Linked DNA regions of Dinoroseobacter shibae DFL 12 = DSM 16493. The main gene of each other region encodes a partner of the protein of the gene in region 2 in a complex. Links are inferred from orthologs where the notes say so. Each region holds a gene or a part of one and is shown on either strand. Other genes may lie near its edges.

Region 1 (8,076 bases), 2.0 Mb from region 2 along the record:
CCGTGCCCGGGCGGGGCGACGGCCGGGATGGTCGCCCGCCCGGGGTGTCACGCGGCGCGCGCGGCTTGCCCGGGCTCCATGCGCATTTTTGCCCATCGTCCCCGTTGACAGGCTGCTGCGGCGTCTCTAACTACGGCGCGTTAGCACTCGGACAAAGTGAGTGCTAATGGCCCCGCAGGGGGTCAGGGAGAAACACTGAGCGAAGGAGCCTACAGATGGCATTCACACCGCTTCATGACCGTGTTCTGGTCCGTCGCGTCGAAAGCGAAGAAAAAACCGCAGGCGGGCTGATCATCCCCGACAGCGCCAAGGAAAAGCCCGCCGAGGGCCTGGTGATCGCCGTTGGCGCAGGTGCCAAGGATGACGATGGGGACCGGATCCCCATGGACGTCAAGGAAGGCGACAAGATCCTCTTCGGCAAGTGGTCCGGCACCGAGGTGACCGTGGACGGCGAAGAGCTGCTGATCATGAAAGAGAGCGACATTCTCGGGATCATCACCGACGAAGCCGCGGCCAAGGCCGCCTGAACGCCTCGACTGATCACAAACATAGACTCAAGGAGCGAACAACATGGCTGCTAAAGACGTCAAATTCGACATCGACGCCCGCAACCGCATGCTCAAGGGTGTCAACATCCTCGCAGACGCGGTGAAGGTGACCCTGGGCCCCAAGGGCCGCAACGTGGTTCTGGACAAGAGCTTCGGCGCGCCGCGCATCACCAAGGACGGTGTCTCCGTCGCCAAGGAAATCGAACTGGAAGACAAGTTCGAGAACATGGGCGCGCAGATGGTCAAGGAAGTCGCCTCGCGCACCAATGACGAGGCCGGCGACGGCACCACAACCGCGACCGTGCTGGCGCAAGCCATCGTCAAGGAAGGCATGAAGTCGGTTGCCGCGGGCATGAACCCGATGGACCTCAAGCGCGGGATCGACCTGGCGACCTCCAAGGTTGTCGAGGCGATCAAATCCGCCGCCCGTCCCGTGAACGACAGCGCCGAAGTGGCGCAGGTCGGCACCATCTCCGCCAACGGCGAGAGCGAGATCGGCCAGCAGATCGCGGATGCGATGCAAAAGGTTGGCAACGAGGGTGTCATCACCGTCGAGGAGAACAAGGGCCTGGAGACCGAGACCGACGTGGTCGAGGGCATGCAGTTCGACCGTGGCTATCTGAGCCCCTATTTCGTGACCAACCCCGACAAGATGACCACCGAGTTGGAAGACGCGATCATCCTGCTGCACGAGAAGAAGCTCTCGTCGCTGCAGCCGATGGTGCCGCTGCTTGAGTCGGTGATCCAGTCCGGCAAGCCGCTGCTGATCATCGCGGAAGACGTGGAAGGCGAAGCGCTCGCCACCCTCGTGGTCAACAAGCTGCGCGGCGGTCTGAAGATCGCGGCCGTCAAGGCACCGGGCTTCGGCGATCGTCGCAAGGCCATGCTGCAGGACATCGCGATCCTGACCGGTGGCCAGGTGATCTCGGAAGACCTCGGCATGAAGCTCGAGTCCGTGACCATCGACATGCTGGGTTCCGCCAAGCGCGTGTCGATCACCAAGGACGAGACCACCATCGTCGACGGCGCCGGTGCCAAGGCCGAGATCGAAGCCCGCGTGGCCCAGATCCGCAACCAGATCGAGGAGACCACCTCGGATTACGACCGTGAGAAGCTGCAGGAGCGTGTGGCCAAGCTCGCCGGTGGTGTGGCTGTCATCCGCGTCGGCGGCATGACCGAGGTCGAAGTGAAAGAGCGCAAGGACCGTGTGGACGATGCGCTAAACGCGACCCGCGCGGCTGTGCAGGAAGGCATCGTCGTCGGCGGCGGTGTGGCCCTGATCCAGGCGGCCAAGCATCTCGACGGTCTGGAAGGCGCGAACAACGACCAGAACATCGGCATCAACATCGTGCGCAAGGCGCTGGAAGCTCCGCTGCGCCAGATCGCCGAGAACGCAGGTGTCGACGGGTCCGTCGTGGCCGGCAAGATCCGCGAAAGCAGTGACCTGGCCTTCGGGTTCAACGCGCAGACCGAAGAATATGGCGACATGTTCAAGTTCGGTGTGATCGACCCGGCCAAGGTGGTGCGCACCGCGCTGCAGGATGCGGCCTCCATCGCCGGTCTGCTGATCACCACCGAAGCAATGGTGGCCGACAAGCCCGCCAAGGAAGGTGCCGGCGCCGGTGGCGGCATGCCCGACATGGGCGGCATGGGCGGCATGATGTAAGCTGCCGGACATTCCGGATGGAAGGGGCCCTTCGGGGCCCCTTTTTTCATGCGCGCGCCCGATCGGTCCGATCGACGTTTCGGGGCGCGCGCGGAGAAAGCGGCAGTCGCCGGTTTTTTTGCTTTGCGCCCCGTGGGTTTCCCGCGCAAGCTGTGCCGGAGGTGTCACTTTGGTTGAATTCGAGTTGAGAGAAGCGGGTCGGGCGGATGCCTTTGCGATCTCGATCCTGGTGGAGACCAGCTTCGAAGGCTCGCGTGAGGACCGTTTGATCAAGGACTTGCGTGCGGAGGATGCGCTGGGTCTGGAACTGGTCGCCATTGAGCGCGGGCACGTGATCGGCCATGCCGCCTTCCCGAGGCTCTCGCGGCCCGAGGGCTGGTATGCGCTCGCCCCCCTGACGGTGCGGGCGGACAGGCGCCGAATGGGCGTCGGCTCGGCCCTGGTGCGGGTGGGCATCGACCGGTTGCGGCAGGCCGAGGCGCCCGCGCTGCTGGTGCTGGGCGATCCGGACTACTACGAACGATTCGGGTTTTCCCTGGGTGCTGCGGCCAAGCTGCGCAGTGCGTATCCGAAGAACAACCTGATGATGCTGGCCTTCGCGCCGGGGTTGAGCGGGGCCGCGTTCGACGTGGACTACCCGTCGGTCTTTCTGCGCAACTGAGCCCTTGCCCTCGGGCGGTGTCCGGCGCATGACGCGGCCCATGCTGGAGCTTGTCTTCGAAAACGGTCTGATCCTCGATCCGGTGGAGGGCCCCCTGCCGGGGCTGGCCATGGCGGGCGGACGCCTGGGTGCGCCGGGCCCCGCCGCGCGGCGCGTGGATCTGGAGGGGTTCGTGCTGCTGCCGGGGATCGTGGATCTGCATGGCGACGGGTTCGAGCGGCATCTAGCGCCGCGTCGCGGCGCGTTGCGCAGCATGGCCGACGGGCTGCGCGCGCTGGATGCGGAGCTGGCGGCGACGGGGATCACCACCGCCGTGCTGGCGCAGTTCTGGTCCTGGGAAGGGGGGCTGCGCGCGCCGGAGTTTGCCCGCGCCCTGGCGGCGGCGTTGCGGGACATGGCGCCGGTGTTGCGCACGCAGATGCGGATGCAGCTGCGGCTGGAGACCCACCTGGTCGACGATTACGCGGAGGTGCAGGCGTTTCTGCGGGCCGAGGGGATCGGCTACGTGGTGTTCAACGACCACCTGCCCCACCGGCGTCTGGCGGAGGGGCGGCGGCCGCCGCGGCTGACCGGGCAGGCGCTCAAGAGCGGGCGGAACCCGGAGGCCCATCTGGCGCTGATGCAGGGTCTGCACGCGCGCCGCGCCGAGGTGCCCGCGCGGCTGGCGGAGTTGGCTGCGGCGTTGCGGGCGGAGGGCGTGCTGCTGGGCAGTCACGATGACCGGAGCGCAGAGGCGAGGGCGCAGGCCCGGGCATTGGGCGCCACCATCGCGGAGTTTCCCGAAACGGCGGAGGCGGCCCGGGCCGCGCGGGCGGCGGACGAGCCGGTGATCCTGGGCGCGCCCAACGTGATGCGCGGGGCGTCCCATGCGGGCAATGCCTCGGCCCGGGACCTGATCGCCGAGGGGCTCTGCGATGCGCTGGTCTCGGATTATCACTACCCGTCGGTGCGGGCGGCGGCCTTGCTGCTCGCGGGCGGAACGGGGCCGGAGTTGGCGCAGGCCTGGCGCATGGTCAGCACCCGCCCGGCGGAGATCCTCGGGCTGCGGGATCGCGGGCGGCTGGTGGCGGGCGCGCGGGCGGACCTGACGGTGCTGGAGGCCGCGACCGGGCAGGTGGCGGCGAGTTTCGCGGGAGGGACGGTGTCCTTCCTGGCGGGCGCGTTCGCCGACCGCCTGCTGGGCTGAGCGGCCGCGCGGAGGAGGTTTTGCGCCGCCCTTCGGGCGTCGCCGGGGGCCGGACCTGCGGTCCGGCGGGATGCTGGCGAGCGAGTGCCTTGCGCGGCTTCGAGTTCCGGCACCCCAGGCTGTCCCACGGTATCGAAACTCCGAGGCATTGCGCCGCCCTGCGGGCGTCGCCTGAGGCCGGACCTGCGGTCCGGCTGGGGCGTTGTGACGCCGTCTTGCGCGGGGCGCGGCCCTGTGATCATGCTGGCCCATGACCGGCGCTTCCCCTTTGCGACTGTTTCTGCTCGTCGCGCTCACCATGACGGCTTTTGCGGCCAATTCCCTGCTCAACCGCGCGGCCCTGGCCGGGGGGGAGATCGGCCCGGCGGCCTTTGCGGCGATCCGGCTGGGCTCCGGCGCGCTGGTGCTGGCCTTGCTGGTGATGCGGACCCGGCCCTTGCGGCTGCGCAAGCCCGGGCGGTGGATCGGGGTGGGGAGCCTTGCCCTGTACATGGCGGGGTTTTCCTATGCCTATCTCAGCCTCGATGCGGGGTTGGGGGCGCTCATTCTGTTCGGCGGGGTGCAGATCACCATGTTCGCCGGTGCGCTGCTGTCGCGCGACGCGATCCCGGTGACGCGGTGGCTGGGCGCGGGGCTGGCGCTGGCGGGGCTGGCGCTGTTGCTGTGGCCCGGGGCGGTGGGGCGGCCGGACCCGCTGGGCCTTGCGCTGATGAGCCTCGCGGCGGTGGGCTGGGGGATCTATTCGCTGCACGGGCGGGGCAGCACCGAGCCCCTGGCGGACACGGCGGCGAATTTCGTGCTGACCCTGCCGCTATGCCTGCTGGTGGTGGCGATCTGGCCCGACGGGGTGGCGATCAGCCTGTGGGGGATCGTCCTGGCGGTGATCTGCGGAGCGGTGACCTCGGGGCTGGGCTATGCCCTGTGGTACACGGTGCTGCCGCAGCTGGGTGCGAGCCGGGCGGCGGTCGCGCAACTGACCGTGCCGGTGATCGCGTCCCTGGGCGGGCTGCTCCTGCTGGGCGAGGCGATCACGCTGCTCTCGGTGCTGGCGACGGTGCTGGTGCTGGGCGGCGTGGCCCTGTCCCTGCGGCGCGGTTAGCGGACGATCGGCTCCAGCGGGTCGTAGAGCAGGCCCTGGCCCCAGGCGACCTGCGCCAGGCTGTCGGGCTTCACGCGCAGGCGGGCCATCTCGGTCCGGGTGACGAAGCGGCGCTCGGTCACGATGCCCTCGGGGTCCTGCCAGGCCGCGTCGAGGGTGCCGGAGAGGATGGTGGCGCGGAAATAGATGTCCACCTGGTGGAAGCTGCCCGCGGGATCGTGGAACTCGTTCACGAGGCAGGGGGCGCCCACGGCGATCCGGAGCCCGGTTTCCTCGTGCACTTCGCGGGCGAGGTTCTCGGGCAGGGAGGTGCCGGGCGCCACGCCGCCGCCCGGGGCGCACCACAGGTCGCTGCGCCCGTCCGGGTAGGCATTGACCAGCAGAAGCCGGTTGTCGCGCAGGATCACGGCGCGGGCGGCGAGGCGGGGTGAGGGCGCGGGCATGGGCCGACAGTGTCGCTGCGTAACGGGCTTGGCAAGCCCCTCGCCTTGGCCCGGACGGGCGGGTAGGGTGTGGACATGACTTTCCGCGCGCTTCTTTTGTGTTTCGGCCTGCTGGTGCCGCAAACGGCCTCGGCGGCCTGTGTCGTGCTGTTGCACGGGCTGGCGCGGAGTGACGCGTCTTTCACGGTGATGGAGGCGGTGCTGCGCGGGCTGGGCCATGCGGTGGTCTCGCCCACCTATCCGTCCACCGAGGCGACGGTGGAGGAACTGGCGGCACAGATTGTGCCCGCCGCCCTGGGCGCCTGCGCGCCCCGGAAGGCGCATGTGGTCAGCCATTCCATGGGCGGGATCCTGGTGCGGGCGCAGGCAGCGGTGGCGCCCCTGGAGAACCTGGGCCGGGTGGTGATGCTGGCGCCGCCGAACCAGGGCTCGGAGCTGGTGGATGCGCTGGGCGACTGGGCGATCTTCCAGTGGGTGAACGGGCCTGCGGGGCGGCAGCTGGGCACCGGGCCAGACAGCCTGCCGAACCGGCTGGGCCCGGTGGGGTTCGAGACCGGGGTGATCGCGGGCACGTCGAGCTGGAACCCGCTCTTCTCGCAGCTGTTGCCGGGGCCCGATGACGGCAAGGTCACGGTGGCGCGGACCAAGGTGGCGGGGATGGCCGATCACATCATCCTGCCGGTGTCCCATACCCTGATGATGAACGACCCCAAGGTGATCGCCCAGACGGTGCATTTCCTGGAGAACGGCCGCTTCGCGCCGGAGATGAACTATGCCGAGGCGGTGCAGCGGCTGTTCAACGCTTCGGAGCTGAGCACGCGGCTGGAGGCCCTGGGCGAGTAAAATCCTTGACGAAGGATTTTACCAAGACCCTTGCTTAAGGGTCTTGGACCCGGCTCAGGCGGCCTGGGCGTTGTGGGTCAGGGCGAGGAACACGTCTTCGAGGTCGGGCTCTTCGGTGGCCAGTTCGCGGATGCGGATGCCCGCGTCATGGACCGCCTGCAGGATCGTCTCCACCGGGATCTGGCCGCGCCGGTAGGTGAAGCCCAGGGTGCCGTCGGGCCGGGCCTCGGCCTGCACCCCGTCGATCCGGGGCAGGGTGCCGTCATGGCCGTCCTCGGGGGAGATCACCAGCGTCTTGGCATCCAGTCGGCTGAGCAGGGTCGGGGTCTTGTCCTGGGCGATCTTTGCGCCGTGGTTGATGATCGCGATCTCGTCGCACATCTGTTCGGCTTCTTCGAGGTAATGGGTGGTCAGGATGATCGTCATGCCCTGTTCGTTCAGCTTGCGCACGTTGCGCCACAGCATCTGGCGCAGTTCGATATCCACGCCGGCGGTGGGCTCGTCGAGCACCAGCACATGGGGGGTGTGCACCAGCGCCTTGCCCAGCAGCAGCCGCCGCCGCATCCCGCCCGAGAGCGACCGGGAATAGGCGTCCGCCTTGTCCGACAGCCCGATCAGCGCGAGGATCTCGTCGGTGCGCCATTCCGAGCGCGGCACCCCGTAGAGACCGCTTTGCATGTCGAGCGCACCGCGGGGGGTGAAGAACGGGTCGAGGTTCAGCTCCTGCGGCATCACGCCGATGGCCGCGCGGCTCTGGCGGGGGTTCACGTCCTGGTCGAAGCCCCAGATCCGCACCTGTCCTGCGGTCTTGCGCACCAGCCCGGCGAGGATGTTGATCAGCGTCGACTTGCCCGCGCCGTTCGGGCCCAGCAGCCCGAAGATGGAGCCGGCCGGGATTGTCAGGTCCACGCCCTTCAACGCCTCTTTCGCAGGCTGGCCGTTGGCGGCCCGGTAGGTCTTGCGCAGGCCGGTGATCTCGATGGCGGGGGGGCGTGTTTGGCTCTGGTCTGGCTGTGACATGGCGTCCCTTCGTCCGTTCCCTGCGCGGCGGCGGCTTGTCCGTGCGCGCGCAAGACGTATGATGCGCCCGACCTAGGGGCGGTCGCGCCCCGTGGCAAGCCTTTGTGATGCCAGCCCTTGATGGAGCCGCCCCATGCCCACCGCCGTCCCCGAGACCAAGATCGTCAACCAATGGCGGATCGCCTGCGATGGCGGCGAGGGGGCGCTGGGGCATCCGCGTGTCTGGCTGCAGATCCCGCAGGAGCATGGCTGGGTCGAGTGCCCTTATTGCGATGCGCGATACATTCACAAGGATTTCGAAGGGAAGATCGACGTCGCCTGACGGGGTCGGTCCCGCGCAGCCCCGATGAGGGGGCTGCGCCACCTGGCCTTGGGCGCGGTCGGGGTGCTGGGCCTGTACCTGGGCGCGGCACTTCTCGGCGCGCTGGTGCCCGCCGGACCCGACCCGGACGACAGCCCCGCCGCGACGCGCGGCCCGGAAGTGACGATCGGATTGATCGGCGGGCCGATCCACTATGACTTCGTCCTGCCGATGACGCCCGAAACACGGCAAGCCTTCGCGCCCCTGGCCGCGGCGGGCGTGCCGGTGGACGCGCCGGAACTCGCCTGG
Region 2 (6,319 bases):
GCGGCCTTCTGGGGCCTGCACGGGCTGGGGCTGGCGACGCTCTGCATCCTCGTGCTGGCGCGCGCCCAACCGCTCGGACGGGGGCTGGCCACCGGGGCGGCGGGGCTGGCGCTGCTGACCGGGCTGGGGATGCTGCGCCCCGACCCGCCCGCGATCCCGCCCGACGCGCCGGTGCTGCGGCTGGTCCAGCCCAACGCGGCGCAACACCTGAAATGGGATCCCGGGATGATCCCGATCTTCTATGCCCGGCTGCTGGACCTGACCGCGCGGCCCGCGCCCGGGGCCCCGCCCGCCCTCGTGATCTGGCCCGAAACCGCGATCGCCTACCGGCTGGAAAACGCGGGCCCGCTCCTGTCGCAGATCGCCGAGACCGCGGGCGACGCGCCGGTGGTGCTGGGTGCCGTGCGCGGCACCCCGGCGGGGGCGACCAACGCGCTGGCGGTGCTGGACGCCACGGGCATACCGGCGCAGATCTACGACAAGGCCCATCTGGTCCCTTTCGGCGAATACGTCCCCTTCGGCGATCTCGCCGCGCGCCTGGGCATTCGCGGCCTGGCCGTGGCCGAGGGCGGCGGCTTCCTGGCCGGGCCGGGTCCGCAAGTGCTGGATTTCGGCCCGCTCGGGCGCGCCCTGCCGTTGATCTGCTACGAGGCGATCTTTCCGAATTTCGGCCGCGCCCGGCTGGCCGAGGCCGACTGGATGCTGCAGATCACCAATGACGCCTGGTTCGGCCAGTTCGCAGGCCCGCAACAGCACCTGGTGCTGGCCCGGTTCCGCGCGATCGAGCGCGGCATGCCCCTGGTGCGCGCGGCCAATACCGGCATCAGCACGGTGATCGACCCCACCGGCGCGCTGACCGGCGCGCTGCCCCTGGGGGTGGCGGGCACCCTCGATGCGGCCCTGCCCCCGGCGCTGGCGACCCCGCCTTATGCCCGTCTGGGCGATCTGCCCCTGCTGATCGCGATGATTGTATCACTTCTGGGGCTAATGACGCGGTCCAGGGCCCGCGCCCATTGACGCCATGGCCACAGGGGGATACGCCCCATGCCACCGACGCTGCAACGGCTTCCTGGCGCAGCGGTCGCTATTCAATGGAGCACTCTCATGACAGCCCGCCAAAATTACCAGTTCACCTCCGAATCCGTATCGGAGGGGCATCCCGACAAGGTGTGTGACCGCATCTCGGATGCCATTCTCGATGCCTTCCTGGCCGAAGAGCCCGAGGCCCGCGTCGCCTGCGAAACCTTCGCCACCACGGACCGCGTCGTCATCGGCGGCGAGGTCGGTCTGTCCGACCAGGAGCGGCTCAAGGACTACATGGGCAAGATCGACACGATCGCCCGCGACTGCATCCGCGACATCGGCTACGAGCAGGACAGATTCCACTGGAAGACCGTGGAGATCACCAACCTGCTGCACGAGCAATCCGCCCATATCGCCCAGGGCGTGAACGCCTCGGGCACCAAGGAGGAAGGCGCGGGCGACCAGGGCATCATGTTCGGCTACGCCGTGGACGAGACGCCGGAGCTGATGCCCGCGCCGATCTGCTATGCCCACGCGATCCTGCGGCGGCTGGCGGAGGTGCGCAAATCCGGCGCCGAGCCGACCCTGGGGCCCGATGCCAAGTCGCAGCTGACCGTCCGCTACGAAGGCGGCAAGCCGGTGGGCGTGAGCTCGATCGTGCTGTCGACCCAGCACCTGGACCCGGCGATGACCTCCGCTGACGTGCGCGCGGTGGTCGAACCCTATATCCGCCAGGAGCTGCCCGAGGGCTGGATCGACGACGCGACCGAATGGTGGGTGAACCCCACGGGCAAGTTCGTGATCGGCGGGCCGGACGGGGATGCGGGCCTGACCGGGCGCAAGATCATCGTCGACACCTATGGCGGCGCGGCGCTGCATGGCGGCGGGGCGTTCTCGGGCAAGGATCCGACCAAGGTGGACCGTTCCGCGGCCTATGCGGCGCGGTACCTGGCCAAGAACGTGGTGGCCGCGGGGCTCGCGCATCGCTGCACGATCCAGCTGAGCTACGCAATCGGGGTGGCCAAGCCGCTGTCGATCTATGCCGACACCCACGGGACCGGCAAGGTGCACGAGAGCCGGATCGAGACCGCCGTGGGGCAGCTGATGGATCTGTCGCCCCGCGGCATCCGGGAGCATCTGGGCCTGAACAAGCCGATCTTCCAGCGCACGGCGGCCTATGGCCATTTCGGCCGCGCCGCCGAAGCGGATGGCGGGTTCAGCTGGGAACGCACCGACCTGACCGAGGCGCTCAAGGCCGCGGTCTGAGCGCCCCTCCGCGCGGGGCAAGGCTTTTGAGTAAAAGCCTTGGGGGGCGCTGCCCCCGGCCCTGCGGGCCTCCCCCGGAGTATTTTGCGCAAAAGAAACGGGGACGGGTCACACAGCCCGTCCCCTGGTATTTCCGACAGCGCGCGCAGGGCCGGCCCCTGTCGCGGGCGCGCCCTTGGCCCCGACGCGGATCGCGCATGAAAAAGGCGCCCGCGGGCGCCGTTTCGGTGTCTTGCACAGGTTGGATCCGCGCCGGTCTCAGGCCTTGCGCAGCCGGATCACCACATCGACCTTCGAGATCTCCGTGCCCTCCGGGATCGCCGGCAGGCGCGAGATCTCCAGCTCCTCGGCCGGGGCGTCGGTGAGGGTATTGTCCTCTTCCCAGTAGAAATGCGGGTGGTCGTCGATCCGCGTGTCGAAATAGCTCTTGGAGCCGTCGACCGTGATCTCCTGCACCAGCCCGGCGTCGCAGAACGCCCGCAGCGTGTTGTAGACCGTCGCCAGCGACACCCGCTCCCCCCCCGCCAGCGCGGCGGCGTAGAGGCTCTCGGCGGTGACGTGCCGGTCCCGCCCGTCGCCCACCAGCAACGCGGCCAGGGTCACGCGTTGCTTCGTCGGACGCACCCCGCCCGTCGCCAGCCACTCCGTCCCTCGTTCCAAACCTTGCGCGCGCATCTGTTGCCGTCTCTCCGTTTCCTTCCCCCATATATGCCGTTTGCCGCCGAAATATCAATTGCAAAGCCTTCGCAAATTCCGGGACACGCTGTCACGCTGCCCCCGGCCTGCCTCTTGTCTCCGGCAAACCGGGGGTGATAAGGGAGCCAGAACCCATCCGCGACCCGAGGACAAACGACCCCATGGCACAGTTTCCGACGCAGTTCGACAAGGACGACCTTCTGAAATGCGCACGCGGAGAGCTGTTCGGCCCGGGCAATGCCCAACTGCCCGCGCCCCCCATGCTGATGATGGACCGCATCACCGAGGTCAGCGGCGACGCGGGTGCCCATGGCAAGGGCCATATCGTGGCCGAGTTCGACATCACGCCGGAGCTGTGGTTCTTCGACTGCCACTTCCCCGGCAACCCGATCATGCCCGGCTGTCTCGGCCTCGACGGTCTGTGGCAGCTGACGGGCTTCAACCTGGGCTGGCGCGGCTGGCAGGGGCGCGGCTACGCGCTCGGCGTGGGCGAGGTCAAGCTGACCGGCATGGTCCGCCCCGACCGCAAGATGCTGCGCTATTTCGTGGACTTCACCAAGGCCGTGCAGACCCGGCGCCTGACCATGGGCGTGGCCGACGGGCGTGTCGAGGCCGATGGCGAGGTCATCTACCAGGTCAAGGACATGAAAGTCGCTCTTTCCGAAAACTGAGCACAACACGAAGGAACACCCCATGCGTCGCGTCGTCATCACCGGGATGGGCATCGTCTCCCCGATCGGCAATACCGTGTCCGAGGTCGAGGCCAGCCTGCGCGCGGGCCGCTCGGGCATCACCTTCGCCGAAACCTATGCCGAGAACGGCTTCCGCAGCCAGGTCCACGGCGTGCCGGACATCGTGCTCGAAGACCATATCGACAAGCGCAACCTGCGCTTCATGGGCCCCGGCGCCGCGTTCAACTTCATCGCCATGCAACAGGCCATCGCCGATAGCGGGCTGGAGGACAGCAATGTCTCCAACGAACGCTCCGGGCTGATCATGGGCTCGGGCGGGCCGTCCACCTCGAACTTCTTCCAGGCGTTCAAGACGGTCAAGGAAAAGGGCGCGCCCAAGCGGATGGGGCCGTTCATGGTCACGCGCTGCATGTCGTCCACCAACTCCGCCTGCCTCGCGACACCGTTCAAGATTAAGGGCGTGAACTACTCGATCACCTCGGCCTGCTCCACCTCCGCCCATTGCATCGGCAACGGGGTGGAACTGATCCAGATGGGCAAGCAGGACATCGTGTTCGCCGGCGGCGGCGAGGAGATCGACTGGACCCTGTCGTGCCTCTTCGACGCCATGGGCGCGATGAGCTCGAAATACAACGACACCCCCACCACCGCCTCGCGCACCTTCGATGCGACCCGCGACGGCTTCGTGATCGCCGGCGGCGGCGGGGTGCTGGTGCTGGAGGAACTCGAACACGCCAAGGCGCGCGGCGCGAAAATCTACGCCGAGGTCACCGGCTACGGCGCGACCTCGGACGGCTACGACATGGTCGCGCCCTCGGGCGAAGGCGGCGAGCGGTCGATGCGCCAGGCCATCGCCACCCTGCCCGAAGGCCGCAGCGTCGACTACATCAACGCCCATGGCACCTCGACCCCCGTGGGCGACGTGACCGAGATCGAGGCCGTGCGCCGCGTCTTCGGCGAAGGCACCACCCCGCCCGTCGCCTCCACCAAGTCCCTGACCGGACACTCGCTGGGCGCGACCGGCGTGCACGAGGCGATCTATTCGCTGATCATGATGAACAAGGGCTTCATCGCGGCCTCGGCCAACATCACCGAGCTCGACCCGGCGATCCACCCTGAGGAAATCGTGACAGAACTGCGCGAGGGTGTCACACTCGATTCCGTGCTCTCCAACAGCTTCGGCTTCGGCGGCACCAATGCGACGCTGCTGATGTCGCGCTACCTGGACTGATTTTTCCACAGAAGGACATTTCCGATGACCGGTGTCTTGCAGGGCAAAAAAGGCCTGATCATGGGCGTCGCCAACGAACGCTCCATCGCCTGGGGCATCGCCCGGGCGGCGGCGGAGGCGGGGGCGGAACTGGCCTTCACCTACCAGGGCGAAGGCTTCGGCAAACGCGTCCGCCCGCTGGCGACAAGCGTCGGCTCGGACATCCTGGTGGATGTGGACGTGACCGACGATGCCTCCCTCGATCTGGCCTTCGAGACCCTGAAGGACCGCTGGGGCAGCCTCGATTTTCTCGTCCACGCCATCGCCTATTCCGACAAGGCCGAACTGACCGGCCGGTTCCTCAATACCTCGCGCGAGAACTTCAAGACCTCGCTCGACATCTCCTGCTACTCGCTGATCGAGGTGACCCGCCGGGCGCATGCGATGATGCCCGCGGGCGGCACGATCCTGACCATGACCTACCAGGGCTCCAACCGGGTGACGCCGTTCTACAATGTGATGGGCGTGGCCAAGGCGGCGCTGGAATCGGCGGTGCGCTATCTCGCCAACGATCTCGGCCCGGACGGGATCCGCGTCAACGCGATCTCGCCCGGCCCGATGAAGACGCTGGCGGGCGCGGCCATCGGCGGCGCGCGCAAGACCTACCGGCAGACCGAGCAGAACGCGCCCCTGCGCGCCAATGCCACGCTGGAGGCCGTGGGCGGCACCGCGGTCTGGCTGATCTCCGATGCGGGCGCCTGCACCACCGGGGAAATCGTGCGCGTCGACGGCGGCTATCACGTCCTGGGCATGCCGCAAGCCGAGAACATCTGAGCGGGGCGGCGATGCCTGAGTTCACCCGCGACGGCGTGCGCCTGCATTACCGCGACGAAGGCCCGCGCGACGGGCCAGTGGTGGTCTTCGCCAACTCGCTCGGCACCGACCTGCGCCTGTGGGAGCCGATCCTGCCCCTGCTGCCCCCGGGCTTGCGGATTGTCCGCTACGACATGCGCGGGCACGGACAATCCGACGTGCCCCCCGCCCCCTACACCATGGGTGCGCTGGTCTCGGATGCCGAGGGGCTGCTCGATCATCTGGGGATCAGGGATTGCGTCTTTGTCGGCCTCTCGATCGGCGGGATGGTCGCCCAGGGGCTGGCGGTCAAGCGGCTGGACCTGGTGCGCGCCATGGTGCTGTCGAACACCGCCGCCAGGATCGGCTCGCCCAAGCTCTGGCAGGATCGCATCGACGGGGTCCGCGCGGGCGGGGTCGCGGCGCTCACGGACGCGATTCTCGAACGCTGGTTCTCCCGCGCCTTCCTCACCGACCCGCGCCTGCCCTTTTGGCGCGACATGGTGCTGGCCACCCCGGACGAGGGGTATATCGGTTGCTCCGCGGCGATCTCGGGGACGGACTTCTACACGCCGACCAG

Evidence for each region.
Region 1: the proteins of metK (region 2) and groL are in contact, whole or in part, in a cryo-EM structure (PDB 8P4O), measured with the Escherichia coli proteins. The link is inferred for Dinoroseobacter shibae DFL 12 = DSM 16493 from one-to-one orthologs.

What each region holds. Positions count from the first base shown.
Region 1 is NC_009952.1:3,071,312-3,079,387, reverse strand. What follows is about bases 1-2,892. They hold groL (chaperonin GroEL), read left to right. Parts: upstream 1-570; coding sequence 571-2,214; downstream 2,215-2,892. Other genes in these bases: DSHI_RS14805 (GNAT family N-acetyltransferase), read left to right, coding at 2,384-2,875; groES (co-chaperone GroES), read left to right, coding at 216-527. Also shown: DSHI_RS14800 (alpha-D-ribose 1-methylphosphonate 5-triphosphate diphosphatase), read left to right, coding at 2,916-4,061; DSHI_RS14795 (DMT family transporter), read left to right, coding at 4,312-5,160; DSHI_RS14790 (NUDIX domain-containing protein), read right to left, coding at 5,157-5,603; DSHI_RS14785 (alpha/beta fold hydrolase), read left to right, coding at 5,679-6,446; DSHI_RS14780 (ABC transporter ATP-binding protein), read right to left, coding at 6,501-7,466; DSHI_RS14775 (zinc-finger domain-containing protein), read left to right, coding at 7,600-7,788; DSHI_RS14770 (TIGR02117 family protein), read left to right, coding at 7,813-8,076.
Region 2 is NC_009952.1:1,041,695-1,048,013, reverse strand. The notes cover bases 376-3,196. They hold metK (methionine adenosyltransferase), read left to right. Parts: upstream 376-1,104; coding sequence 1,105-2,289; downstream 2,290-3,196. Other genes in these bases: fabA (bifunctional 3-hydroxydecanoyl-ACP dehydratase/trans-2-decenoyl-ACP isomerase), read left to right, coding at 3,147-3,196; irrA (iron response transcriptional regulator IrrA), read right to left, coding at 2,548-2,964; lnt (apolipoprotein N-acyltransferase), read left to right, coding at 376-1,017. In the rest of the region: more of lnt, read left to right, coding at 1-375; more of fabA, read left to right, coding at 3,197-3,656; fabB (beta-ketoacyl-ACP synthase I), read left to right, coding at 3,679-4,908; DSHI_RS05165 (enoyl-ACP reductase FabI), read left to right, coding at 4,933-5,721; pcaD (3-oxoadipate enol-lactonase), read left to right, coding at 5,733-6,319. UniProt on the Escherichia coli protein: Catalyzes the formation of S-adenosylmethionine (AdoMet) from methionine and ATP.